2 regions of the Alteromonas sp. AO-Serp genome follow, and region 2 is predicted to be linked to the other one. Evidence: predicted binding sites of a transcription regulator. Region 2 holds the regulator's gene; the other holds the start of a gene.
What was found. Region 2 encodes sigma-54, which starts transcription at its own class of promoters, with help from an activator protein. Its sites were predicted from a motif close to GTTGGCACGNNNNTNGNNT; they were not measured.
Positions count from the first base shown of each region.

Region 1: fliE (flagellar hook-basal body complex protein FliE) is a predicted target of sigma-54. The motif match lies at 4,146-4,164, and genes of this name have one in related genera.

Region 1 covers NZ_JAFLMX010000002.1:40,002-46,629, forward strand. The annotation lists gene QVA83_RS00280 (sigma-54 dependent transcriptional regulator) at 1-1,356, shown strand, start outside; gene QVA83_RS00285 (sensor histidine kinase) at 1,493-2,635, shown strand; gene QVA83_RS00290 (sigma-54-dependent transcriptional regulator) at 2,652-3,989, shown strand; gene fliE (flagellar hook-basal body complex protein FliE) at 4,231-4,566, shown strand; gene fliF (flagellar basal-body MS-ring/collar protein FliF) at 4,579-6,273, shown strand; gene fliG (flagellar motor switch protein FliG) at 6,286-6,628, shown strand, end outside.
Region 2 covers NZ_JAFLMX010000240.1:2,795-9,422, reverse strand. The annotation lists partial or broken gene mgtE (magnesium transporter) at 1-932, opposite strand, end outside; gene QVA83_RS16345 (HPr family phosphocarrier protein) at 1,107-1,379, opposite strand; gene rapZ (RNase adapter RapZ) at 1,379-2,224, opposite strand; gene ptsN (PTS IIA-like nitrogen regulatory protein PtsN) at 2,309-2,752, opposite strand; gene hpf (ribosome hibernation promoting factor) at 2,766-3,053, opposite strand; gene QVA83_RS16325 (RNA polymerase factor sigma-54) at 3,084-4,565, opposite strand; gene lptB (LPS export ABC transporter ATP-binding protein) at 4,639-5,364, opposite strand; gene lptA (lipopolysaccharide transport periplasmic protein LptA) at 5,367-5,921, opposite strand; gene lptC (LPS export ABC transporter periplasmic protein LptC) at 5,890-6,468, opposite strand; gene kdsC (3-deoxy-manno-octulosonate-8-phosphatase KdsC) at 6,465-6,628, opposite strand, start outside.

The DNA of each region.
Region 1 (6,628 bases), on a different contig from region 2:
GAACGGTATTTGCAAGATAGTGGGGCTGATGCTGTTCTTATAGAGCACATATCGCCAGCCATAGTCAGCGGACTGGTTGAGAAGTTTCCTCACATACCATTTGTAGCATTGGTTGAAAATAATAGCCAAGCATCAGCAGGTTGTAATCTCGTTAGCGTTATTGCAACGCCATTAACCTATCCCGTTTTGACCCAAGCTATCCATCGTTGCCAAGAATACTCAAGGCGCAAACCGAGCTTGTCTCGTACATCGGGAACAAAGACGCGACTGTTTAGAAGCCTTATTGGTAAAAGCGAACAAATACAAATAGTTCGTCGATTAGTTGAACAGGTTGCTCCAACTGATGCCACTGTCTTGATTCTAGGTGAGTCTGGAACAGGTAAAGAGGTCGTTGCACGTAATGTTCACTTCTTATCTGAACGCAAAGACGGGCCATTTATTCCGGTAAACTGCGGTGCAATTCCTGGCGAACTGCTGGAAAGCGAGCTGTTTGGTCACGAAAAAGGCGCGTTTACTGGCGCAATCAGCGCGCGTAAAGGCCGTTTTGAGTTAGCTGAAGGCGGTACGTTGTTTCTGGATGAAATCGGTGATATGCCGCTTCAGATGCAGGTTAAATTATTGCGCGTGTTACAAGAGCGTACCTTCGAGCGCGTAGGCGGCAACAAGCCCCTTCAGTGTAACGTACGCATCATCGCCGCGACGCACCGCAATTTGGAAACCATGATCAGTGAAGACAAGTTCCGTGAGGACTTGTATTACCGACTCAACGTGTTCCCAATTGATAGCCCTGCACTTAGACAAAGAAAAGACGATATCCCCTTACTGCTCCAAGAGCTAAATAGTCGTATCCAAGGTGATGGGGTGGAAGGTGTGCGCTTTACCGAGCAAGCGATCGCCTCGTTAATGGAGCACGAATGGGCGGGCAACGTTCGTGAGCTGTCTAACTTGGTTGAACGCTTAACTATTCTTTATCCTGGTCAAATCGTTGATATCGCCGATTTACCTGAGAAATATCAATACGGTGATATACAGGCTTACGAGCCTGATTATCCCGAAGAAATTCTTGAGCGTGAAGCATTCAATGCACTCTTTGCTGAAGCGGCCGCGCAAGAGCCTGAAGAAGATCTTAACGAGCAAAGCCATGAGGGTTTGAACGGAATGGTTTCTTCATCTTTACCTGAGGAGGGGGTTAATCTCAAAGAGTACCTTTCTGAGTTGGAAGTAAACCTCATTCGACAGGCGTTAGACAATCAAGATTGGGTGGTGGCTCGAGCTGCCGACAAACTTGGTATGCGCAGAACAACGCTTGTCGAGAAAATGCGGAAGTACGATATTCAACGTACTGAAGAAGCGTAATGTCAGGTAATTGACGTTGCGCCTTCCTCTATAATTTCATCCTATCTAACTGAAAAATAAGCCAATGATGAATTGGCACATCTTCTGCTTTATCTAAGTCATAGTTTAACAGCGTCTGCAATTTGACGAGGGTAATATGGCTTTTGACAGCACACCACAATCTACTGAGTACTCAGCATCAAGCTATGCGTTAGATAGTATTGATAATGCGATATCTCGTGATGAATACGACCCTTCATGCAGTGACGATATCTCGTCTTTGCGGTTGCAGGCGAGTCGACTTGAACACTTACTTCAGGTAATGCCTGCGGGCGTTATCGTTATAGACGGCAAAGGGATCGTACGCCAAGCCAATGAACAAGCGAAAGCACTGTTAGGTGAACCGCTGGAAGAGGAAGTGTGGCGAAGCATTATCACGCGCTCATTCAAGCCCCGCGCTGACGACGGCCACGAAGTCTCACTTGTTGACGGTCGCCGAGTGAAGCTTTCTATCACGCCATTAGAAAATGAGCCTGGACAATTAATTGTTATTACCGACTTAACCGAAACGCGGCAGCTGCAAGCTCGCGTGAGTCATATGCAGCGTTTGTCTTCTTTGGGAAAAATGGTGGCATCCCTTGCTCACCAAATTCGTACGCCTCTTTCTGCGGCCATGCTCTATGCGTCTAATTTAACGCGCAAAGGCTTGGGACAAGAAGCACAAACTCAATTTGCAAACAAGCTAACTGACAGGCTTAAAGAGCTAGAGAGTCAGGTTAACGACATGCTGCTTTTCGCTAAGTCAGGGGAAGAACAAGTGGTCAGCCAAATTAGCTTGGGAGAGTTGTTTACTTCAATTGAAGGCAGTGCCCAAACCATGACGGCTCAAGCACAGCAAACGCTAACTTTTAGCGGCTTCGATAAAAACGTATCTATTACCGGTAATCTTACAGCGCTTCAAGGCGCGTTATTAAACCTTGTTCACAACGCGAGCCAAGTTACTCCGAAAGGGGAGTGCGTGCACGTAGAAACTGCAGTGTCTGATGAACGTTTGCATGTGGCCATTATAGATAAAGGTCCTGGCGTACCGGATAAACTCAAAAACAAAATTTTTGAACCGTTTTTCACAACTAAAACTCATGGCACGGGCCTTGGTCTTGCGGTGGTTAAATCCGTCGTAAACGCCCACAACGGTTTGCTGAGCGTATCAAATATGCCAGAAGGTGGGGCGTGCTTTAGTGTGTCTTTGCCGTGTGTGGTGAACGCTCAATCTTCACAAACATTGACTCATGTTGCGTAGGTCATAGGAGAGAATAATGTCTAAAACTACCATTTTAATTGTTGAAGATGACGCAGGATTACGCGAAGCACTCCTAGACACCCTTCTGTTAGGTAACTATGAGGTTGTTGCCGCTGACTGTGCTGAAGAAGCGTTAATGGTGTTGTCTTCGCGCTCTGTCGATTTAGTGGTAAGCGATATTCAAATGGGCGAAATGAGCGGTTTAACGCTACTTAAAAGTATCAAAACTAAGTACCCCAATATGCCGGTGCTGTTGATGACAGCCTATGCCACTATTGATGATGCCGTGCAGGCAATGCGCGATGGCGCTACAGACTATCTATCAAAACCGTTTGCCCCAGAAGTACTGCTTAATTTAGTGGGACGCTACGCGCCGGCTCAAAAAATAGAGTCTCGCACGCCTATTGTTGCTGACCCTTCAAGCTTGAAGTTACTTGAGCTTTCTCGCAAAGTCGCGAAGTCCGACGCCACTGTGATGGTAATGGGACCAAGCGGTTCGGGTAAAGAAGTGCTGTCTCGCTATATTCACGATCAGTCGCCGCGAAGTGATGCGCCATTTGTCGCCATCAACTGTGCAGCTATACCAGAGAACATGCTAGAAGCGACCTTGTTTGGTTACGAAAAAGGTGCGTTCACCGGCGCAATCCAAGCTTGCCCGGGTAAATTTGAACAAGCCCAAGACGGTACGCTGTTACTTGATGAAATAACCGAGATGGATTTGGCGCTTCAAGCTAAACTGCTACGCGTGTTACAAGAGCGCGAAGTAGAGCGTCTTGGCGGACGTAAAACCGTTAAGCTCAACGTCCGTGTTATTGCTACAAGTAACCGAGATTTGAGAAAAGCAGTGGATGCGGGAGAGTTCAGAGAAGATTTGTACTACCGCTTAAATGTATTCCCTATTGAGTGGCGCCCGCTATCGGAACGTCCGGGTGATATTGTCCCTCTCGCCGAACATCTGGTTCAGCGTCACGCTAGTTCTCAAGGGCTGGGTACTATCAGGTTAAGCGCAGCAGCACGCAATAAGCTGTCACAATACAGCTGGCCAGGGAACGTTCGCGAACTAGAAAACGTGGTTCAACGGGCGCTTATTTTATGCGAACACAATGAAATCGACGCCAGCGATTTAATGATTGACGAAGACATGACTGCACCTGTTGAGACACCGCAAGAGCATGTTGAAGATAATAGGCTAGGGTCTGAGCTGCGCTACCAAGAACATCAAATTATCCTCGATACGTTGGTGTCGTGTAACGGCAAGCGTAAAGATGTGGCAGAAAAGCTCGGCATTAGTCCAAGAACCCTTCGTTACAAATTAGCGCGCATGCGCGAAGACGGTATTGAAGTGCCCGCATAAGGTCGCTTTCTACACTTTCGGTTTCCTCGTCCTTATCCGTCGCCTCTGTAGTAAAGAAGGCGGCGGTTTTTTGTTGCTCACACTAAGTCAAACGCCATAAATTTGGCTAACCCTCTTATTTTTTATTTATCTTATTGATATGTATGGATTTTTAAAGTTGGCAAGCCCTTTGCTAAATCCCCTCTATACATAAGTTATACGCCGATGTTCAGGCGGTCTCGAAAAAGCACTAGGAGTGGTTATGGACGTTAAAGCCAATAGTTTGTATCAAGAAATGCAGAACATGATTGGGCAAACTCGTCTTCAAGTTAATGAGCCTCAACAGCAGCCGCTTAGTGAAGTTAATAGCTCGGCAAGTGATTTCTCGACCATGCTAAAGAATGCGGTAGATGGTGTAAACGGCATGCAGCTCGAATCAAAAGACGCGCAGCAGCGTTTTGAAATGGGCGACCCTAACTTAAGCCTAGCTCAAGTTATGCTGACGAAAGAAAAGGCGGGCATTGCTTTTGAAGCCACTGTTCAAGTACGTAACAAAGTACTTGAAGCCTATAAAACAATAATGAATATGCCGGTGTAGGTGGAGTAGGTTATGGCTGAAGCTACAGGTACAAACCTTACGGTTCCTGATCAAAATCAAGCAGTGGACAATGAGCCAGAAAACAAATCTGGTTTTATGGACACTTTAGGTAGCGCAGATATGATGCGCCAAATGGCCCTTGTGGTTGTTTTGGTAATCTGCGTCGCCATCGCTATTTTTATTCTTATCTGGTCGCAAGAACCTGATTACCGTCCACTTGCGAAAATGGAAACCCAAGAGCTTATTGAAACCCTCGATTATATGGATGCGAACCAAATCGACTATAAGCTTGAAGGCAATATTGTTTACGTAAGAAGTGACGAATTCCAAAATATTCGTTTAGGCATGACCCGCCAAGGGTTAACTAAGGTCTCTGATGCCGGTACCGATATCATTATGCAGGATATGGGGTTTGGCGTGAGCCAGCGTGTTGAGATGGAACGTCTAAAACACGCCCGCGAGCAACAAATCGCGGCCACTATCGAAGATATCGCAAGCATTCAAAAAGCCCGTGTCTTGTTAGCTATGCCTAAAGAGAACGTATTTGCGCGAAGAGAGAAGAAAGCGTCGGCAACCGTTGTGCTAACGGCTAAGCGCGGTGCCGTTATTGCCGGTGAAGAGGTTGACGCTGTTGTCGATATTGTGGCGTCTGCAGTGCAAAACATGGAGCCGTCTAAGGTAACCGTAACAGACAGCAATGGTCGTCTGCTTAACTCAGGCTCTCAAGATTCTATGAGTGCTCGTGCCAGAAAAGAATACGAGATTGAGCGCCAGCGTGAGCAAGAGTACTTAGAAAAAATTGACGCGATACTGATTCCAGTATTGGGCATAGGTAACTACACAGCACAAGCTGACGTTACCATGGACTTTACAGCTATGGAACAAACACAGCGTAGCTACAACCCTGATTTACCTGCGGTTCGCAGTGAGATGATCATGGAAGAAAACAGCGTAGGTGGCGGTGTTGGCGGTATTCCTGGTGCACTGTCTAATCAACCTCCATTAGATTCTAATATTCCAGAAAATGCAGTGGGCGGTAGTCAGCAAACTATGCCTGGTCGCACAGCGAAAGAATCAACACGTAACTACGAACTTCTTCCCACTATAAGTCATACCAAGAAACAATCCGGGGTTATACGCAGATTAAGTGTGTCTGTCGCGGTAGACTATACCCAAGTTGCGGGTGAAGATGGCGCGATGACGCCAACACCGCGCAAGCAAGAAGAAATCCTAAACATTCGTCGACTTTTACAGGGCGGCATTGGCTTCGATGTTACTCGTGGTGACTCCTTAGAAGTTGTTAGCGTACCCTTTACCCGTATGGATGCAGGTGAAATTGAAGATGCGCCTATTTGGGAACAACCCGGCTTTCTACCAATTCTTAAGCTAGTTGTTGGTGGTTTGGTTATAATAGTGCTTATCATCTTCGTGATTCGTCCTATGCTTCGTCGTCTTATCAATCCTGACGAGTCTAACGACGCCGATGATTTTGATGCAGATGAAGGTTTAGACTTAGGCGATGACACCATTAGCATGCTGACGTCTGATTTTGATGAAGGCCAGGTAGGCTTTGCACCAGACGGCTCACTTATGCTGCCTGATCTACATAAAGACGAAGATGTACTTAAAGCCGTACGCGCCCTTGTGGCCAACGAACCTGAATTATCAGCCCAAGTAGTGAAGGGCTGGTTAATGCAAGACGAGTAGTGAGATAAGATTATGGCTGAAGAACTTGCCAATGTTGACGAGCCGTCATACGACGTCAGTAAATTAGAAGGCGTAGAAAAAGCGGCCATCTTGCTGCTGAGTCTTTCTGAAGAAGACGCCGCCCAGATATTGAAACACTTAGAGCCCAAGCAAGTACAAAAGCTCGGCACTGAAATGGCAAAAGTGGACGATATGACGCAAACCAAAATTACGGCGGTTCATAAGCACTTTATCGAAGAAATTCAGAATTACAGTACCATTGGCTTCCAAAGCCAAGACTTTGTTAAACGTGCGCTCACAGCCGCGTTAGGTGAAGATAAGGCCGCAAACCTAATTGATCAAATCCTGATGGGAA
Region 2 (6,628 bases):
GCTTCAAATAGATCACTCACCATCGCAGCCATTAGCGCCGTCACTAAGTTTACCGCCAGCCACACCGAGCGTCGTTTGGTACTTTGCATAACGGGTGCAAAGGTATCTTCGTCGTCATCAAGACCCGCCATACTCATCATCGAGTGCTCGGCGTCCTCACGAATAATATCAACCACGTCATCAATGGTAATTCGGCCCACTAAGCGATGGTTTTCATCTACAACAGGTGCTGAAAGCCAATTGTATCGCTCGAACAGGCTCGCCACTTCGTCGTCTGGCATATTCACAGGAATCGCTTCAGATTCCTCGTCCATAACGTCAGACACTTTATCGTCGGTATCTGCGGTGAGTAAACGGGTAACCGGAACAATACCAACAAGGTTGTCAGTTCGGTTTACCACGTAAAACGTATCCGTATTCTCAGGTAGCTCACCTTTTAAGCGGATATAGCGCAGAACCACGTCAATGGTCACATCTGGACGTAATGTGATGGTGTCGGTGTTCATGATGAAACCAGCGGTTTCCTCACCGTAAGACAGCGCTTGCTCTGCGCGCACGCGATCTTGTGCATCCATCGAATCTAGAATATCGGCCAATACTGGCTCGGGAAGGCTGCTTAGCGTCTCTGCTAAGTCATCGGTATCCATCTCTTCAAGTGCGTCAACCACATTAGCGGGAAGCATTTTTGTAATGATACCGTTTCGAACATCGTCAGACAGTTCTTCTAAAATGTCGCCGTGAAAGTCACCATCAATGAGCTCCCATAATTCGTCACGGGTTCTGCTAGGGCTAGATTCAAGAATGTGGGCGACGTCTGAAGGCGGTAATTCAAGCAGAAGCTTACGTACAGATACGAATTGACCGTTGGTCAACGCAGCGTTGAGTGCGCGTAACTGAGTTTGTACGTATTTAGAAACAAGCGCTTCTGCCATAAGGCGTTATTCCTACAAGCTAAAAGATGAACAATGCAGGCCATAGAGCCTAAGTGGGCGTAGAATATCGCAATTATGATGAGTCTGTCATGATAATTGCGTAGGTTTTGCGCAGGATTTTAAGATAACTGCGCTAAGTGTTGATTAATTGGTCAATGGATTGGGCAAGTAAGACTATTCGTCTTCGTTAAATCTGCCCTCAATAAGCTCTTCAATAGCTGCAAGTGCATCAACAGCATCACTGCCGTCCACAATCACGTCTACCTGTTCACCTTGATGGCTTTCAAGCATCATTAATCCCAATACACTGCTTGCGTCTGCTTCTTTATCGCCTTTTTTTAAGATGATTTTAGCGTCGAATTGATTAGCCAGTTTAACCAGTTGGGTCGCCGCTCTTGCATGCAACCCTAACTTATTGACGATAGTTAGCGTTTTTTGAATAGTCATTACTGATTCAGCTCTCTATGACGAATTTGAACATCAGGGTGTATTTCACTGAAGGTTTTCGACAGGGTCTGTGCGATATAAACCGAACGGTGTTGGCCACCAGTACAGCCAATCGCTACGGTTACGTAACTTCTGTTATTGCGCTCTAAATGAGGCAGCCATGTCGTTATTAAATTCTGAATTTGCCAAATGAACTTGGTCACTACAGGCTGCGACCCCAAAAATACTTCTACTGGTGCGTCTAATCCGGTCAGATGTTTAAGGTCGGGCTCCCAATGGGGGTTAGGTAAAAAGCGGGCATCAAAAACGTAATCCGCATCTTTAGGAATACCGTGCTTAAAGCCAAACGACTCAAACACAAGCACAAGGCGTGAGCTTTTCTTACCCAAGATACGCTCTCGAATTAACTCTGCCAGTTGGTGAATGGTAAGCTTATCTGTGTCTAAATATAAATCTGCGCGTTCAGCAATAGGAGCAAGTAGGGCTGACTCGGCTTTAATGGCTTCTGAAAGCGATTTATTAAGCTTGGCGAGAGGGTGAAGACGACGTGTTTCGCTAAAACGCTTAACCAGTACATCATCGCTCGCGTCAATGTAAACAATGGTCATCGACCACGAAGAAGGCAGGTAGTCTAGAATTTCTACCAAATCGTCAGGATTTTTAGGTAAGTTTCTCACATCGATACTTACCGCAACCTGATCGTACTCGTCAACAACTGTATGGGTTAAGGTGGGAAGTAAGTTTACAGGGATATTATCAACACAGTAATAACCTAAATCTTCCAATGCGCGAAGTGCGACAGACTTACCAGACCCCGAACGACCACTGATTATTATCAGCTTCACCTACTTTCTCCCTAATACTCTGGTTTTATCACATACGCGTTGTTGAATTAGGCGCCTACTAAACGGTTAATAGGCGCTTAATGTTTAACTTAATGCAGATAGAATATCGTCGCTTGTCGTTGCGCGACGTATTGCTTTAATCGTTTCTTTGTCGCTTAGTTTACCAGCCACGGTGGCCAGCGTTTGAAGGTGTCCTTCGGTCTGTTCCTCGGGAACGAGTAGCGCAAAAAAGATGTCTACGGGTTTCTCGTCAAGGGCGTCAAAGTCGATTGCTGGCGTGCTGGTTACAACAATGGCAATCACTTTCTCAAGGCCCGGCAGGCGTCCGTGGGGCAGGGCGATACCATTGCCAATGCCTGTACTACCCATACGCTCTCGAGCCATCAAACTGTTGAGTATCGTTGCCTGATCAATGTTCTCGTTTTGCTTGGCAGCGATATCAGCGATGATCTCAAGAATTCGCTTTTTACTATTACACTGAACCGCACACTCGGTGCGGTCCAGACTTACGATGGCTTGTATATCCATGCTTAATTAACTACTAATGTTTTTTCAGTTTTTCCTTATGCTTGATTACCTGCCGGTCGAGTTTATCAACCATGCTGTCAATCGCCGCATACATGTCGGTATTTTCTGAGGATGCGAATACTTCAGCGCCACTTAAATGAACGGTCGCTTCGGCTTTTTGATTTAATTTTTCAACGTTCAGGATGACATGCACATTAGAAATGTGATCAAAGTGACGTTCAAGTTTGCTGAACTTCGTATCGACATAATTACGCAAAGAGTCGGTGATTTCGACATGATGACCAGTAAGGTTGATTTGCATATTTCGTCTTCCTTATATTATTAAGCCCGATTAAATAAGGCTTTTGCGTTGGTTCGACGGCGGGATCGACAACGATTCCCGGTACTTTGCTATTGTTCGCCGGGCAACTTTAATGCCTTGTTCGGCCAACAATGAAGCAATCTTGCTATCACTTAGCGGCTTGCTAGGCTTTTCAGCGGCCACTAATTTCTTGATCAATGCACGAATCGCTGTAGATGAACATTCACCACCAGACTCTGTTGCAACGTGGCTTGAGAAGAAATACTTCAATTCGAAGATTCCACGTGGCGTATGCATGTACTTTTGCGTTGTCACTCGCGAAATAGTGGATTCGTGCATATCTACCATTTCTGCGACATCATTTAGCACCATTGGTTTCATCATTTCCGGGCCGTGCTCAAAAAAGCCCATTTGCTGCTGCACAATGCAGTTTGCAACCTTCATTAAGGTTTCGTTACGAGATTCAAGGCTCTTTATGAACCACTTAGCCTCTTGCATGTGTGAGCGGATGAATTGTGAATCGCTACTATTCTTGGCACGGCGACTCATTGCAGCGTATTGTTGATTTACGCTTAACTTAGGCAGACTGTCGGGGTTCAGCTCAACCACCCAACGGCCATTTTTCTTGGTTACTGAGACATCAGGAATAACGTACTCAGGCTCTTTAGTAACTAAAGCACTACCTGGGCGAGGATTCAAGGTTTGCAGTAAACGCATTGCCTCGCGTAGCTGATCTTCTTTCAATCGGCTTTTACGCATAAGCGTACGATAGTCTTTGCTGCTCAGTAAGTCAGAGTACTCTTCAATCAGTTGCTTTGCTTCAGCAAGCCACGGTGTGTCTTCTGAAAACTGGCGCAATTGCACCATCAAACATTCTTGTGGAGAGCGAGAGCCAGAACCAATAGGGTCGAACATCTGAATGCGCTTAAGCACACATTCTATTTCGTCCATTTCAATCGGCTCTTCCATATCATCATCGTTAACCGCTTCTAAAATATCGTCAAGGGTAACGGTTAAATAACCTGACTCGTCAATAGAGTCGATGATTGCTGTAGCGATTGCGCGATCGGTATCCGAGAAATGGGTAAGGCGCATTTGCCAAAGAAGGTGCTCTTGAATATCTTCAGTAGTCTCACCTTGGAAGATTTGCTCGTCGTCATTGGATGGACCCGGAGCAGGCGAAGATGAAGCAGAGTAGTATTCATCCCACGTACTGTCGATTGGCAGCTCATCGGGAAGATCGTTTTTCTCAAGTGCATCGCCGGCTTCTAATGTGTCACTAGATGCAGAAGCAGTGGCCTCAGAGCCGCTGTCATCGTTGTCGATATTGTTCTTTTCTAGTTGCGGCTCGTCGTTACCTTCTTCAACTTCTAATAGCGGATTAGAATCGAGCGCTTCTTGGATCTCTTGTTGAAGATCAAGTGTAGAAAGCTGCAGCAGTTTAATGGCCTGCTGAAGCTGTGGTGTCATGGTAAGTTGTTGGCTAAATTTTAGCTGTAAAGATGGTTTCATCTACGTCTTATTTAAATGCTCTAAATTGAATATACCAGAGCGAAACTGAAAAATGACAATTCGGTTACATTAACTATAGCCTGAATTGTTCGCCTAGGTATACATCCCTTACTTTTTGATTACTTAAAACCTGTTCCGCCGTTCCTTGCGCAATAAGCTCGCCATGACTCACAATGTACGCCTTTTCACAAACATCCAATGTCTCTCGTACGTTATGGTCTGTGATAAGGATTCCAATCCCCCTATCGCGAAGATGTTGTATTATCTTCTTTATATCATTAACTGATATTGGATCAACACCAGCAAATGGTTCGTCTAACAAAATAAATTGCGGTTTTGCTGCCAGAGCGCGGGCAATCTCAACGCGTCGGCGTTCGCCCCCTGACAAACTCATCCCCGTACTATTACGTATATGGTTAATATTAAATTCATCAAGTAGCGCATCTGCTTCTTCTTCTTGCTGTTGTGAATTTAAATCTTTACGGGTTTGCAAAATGGCCATGATATTTTCATGCACTGTGAGCTTTCTGAAAATAGAGGCTTCCTGCGGTAGGTAGCCAATTCCGCGGCGTGCACGCTCGTGCATGGGCTGATGAGTTAGCTCATTGTCGTCGATTTCAATCTTGCCTTTATCCAGATTCACTAAACCAACAATCATGTAGAATGTGGTGGTCTTACCAGCGCCATTTGGGCCAAGAAGACCAACAATTTGACCCGTTGAGACAGACAGGCTTACATCTCGTACAACCTGTCGTGACTTGTAAGCCTTAGCAAGATTTTTAGCGCTCAAAGTTGCCATTGCTATTCATTGCCCTCGTTGTCTTTTTTGTCTTTCTTAGACGAAGTTTTGCGAATGGTCTCAGGCGTGAATACTGTGGTCACTCGACCCTCACCATCCTTACCTGCGCCGCCAGTCGCTAGCAATTGCTCGGTAATCATATCGAACGTGATGTTGTCACCCTGTACTTTACTGGTGTCTTGTTTCAACTCTGCGTTTCCGGCAAGAGAAATCGTTCGGTTCACCACTTCATAGCGTATTTCATTAGCTTTTGCCGAAACTGGCGTGCCGTCTTCCAATTGCTGGGAATAGCTTGCAGGCTTTCCTCTAGCAATAAATATTTCACGACCACCACCGTCAGTGGCAATTACTTCCACTTCGTCAGCTTCAATAACCAAAGAGCCTTGAGTTATGAGTACGTCGTCTTTGTACAACGCGGTTTTATTTTTACCGTCGATAAACTGGGTGTTCGAGCCTATTTTTATGGGCTGCGAAAAATCATCTTCACTGGCGTGTACCGCACCGCTAGCGATGGCAAGCAATAAACTAGTTGCTAGGGGAATAAGTGGTTTGTACATGATCTAAAAGCTCGTATTCTTGTGTGCGTAAATTCGCGTTAAACCCATTACTTAAAATGACATATTGGGTGCCCAGTATTTCAACGGGTTGGTCAGATGTCATTTGCTTGGTTTCTAAATTAATTTGAATGTACTCGGTCGATATACTTCTGACAAAGTCATCGCCAGTTTGGTTCTCAATATTAACTTGGTTTTCCAGCTGGATTAGCTCGTTATTGTATAGTGTACCTTCATCAGCGGTTACCACCCATGGTGATGACGCGTTTTCTGTATAAAGGGTGTATTTAGGTTGCTGAAACAATACAAAGCCAAGCTGGTCGTAATGCTCCATCGATTCTGCAAATACTTTGTGATTTAACTCACCGTCTTGATTGTACAGCGTAGTGGTTAGATTTTTTGCTTTGTAGGCGGGCTTTAGCGCATCGTTTTCACGATTTCCCTGCGTTTCAGGCTGCTCTTCCATCCACGTAGGGATGTACATCAGCATCGCCAGAATAAATAGCGCCGATATACTTAATCCTAAGCGATTAAAGCCAAACAGGCTCATACACTAGCTCCAAAAATCTCATTTGCTACCCCTTTGGCCTGCAAAATGGTATCCGATATTTCTCGGACCGCGCCAAACCCACCGGGAAGGGTCGTAATCCAGTTTGCTTGTTTTGCTACGTAAGGATGGGCATCGGCAACCGCAATTTTAACTGAAACGT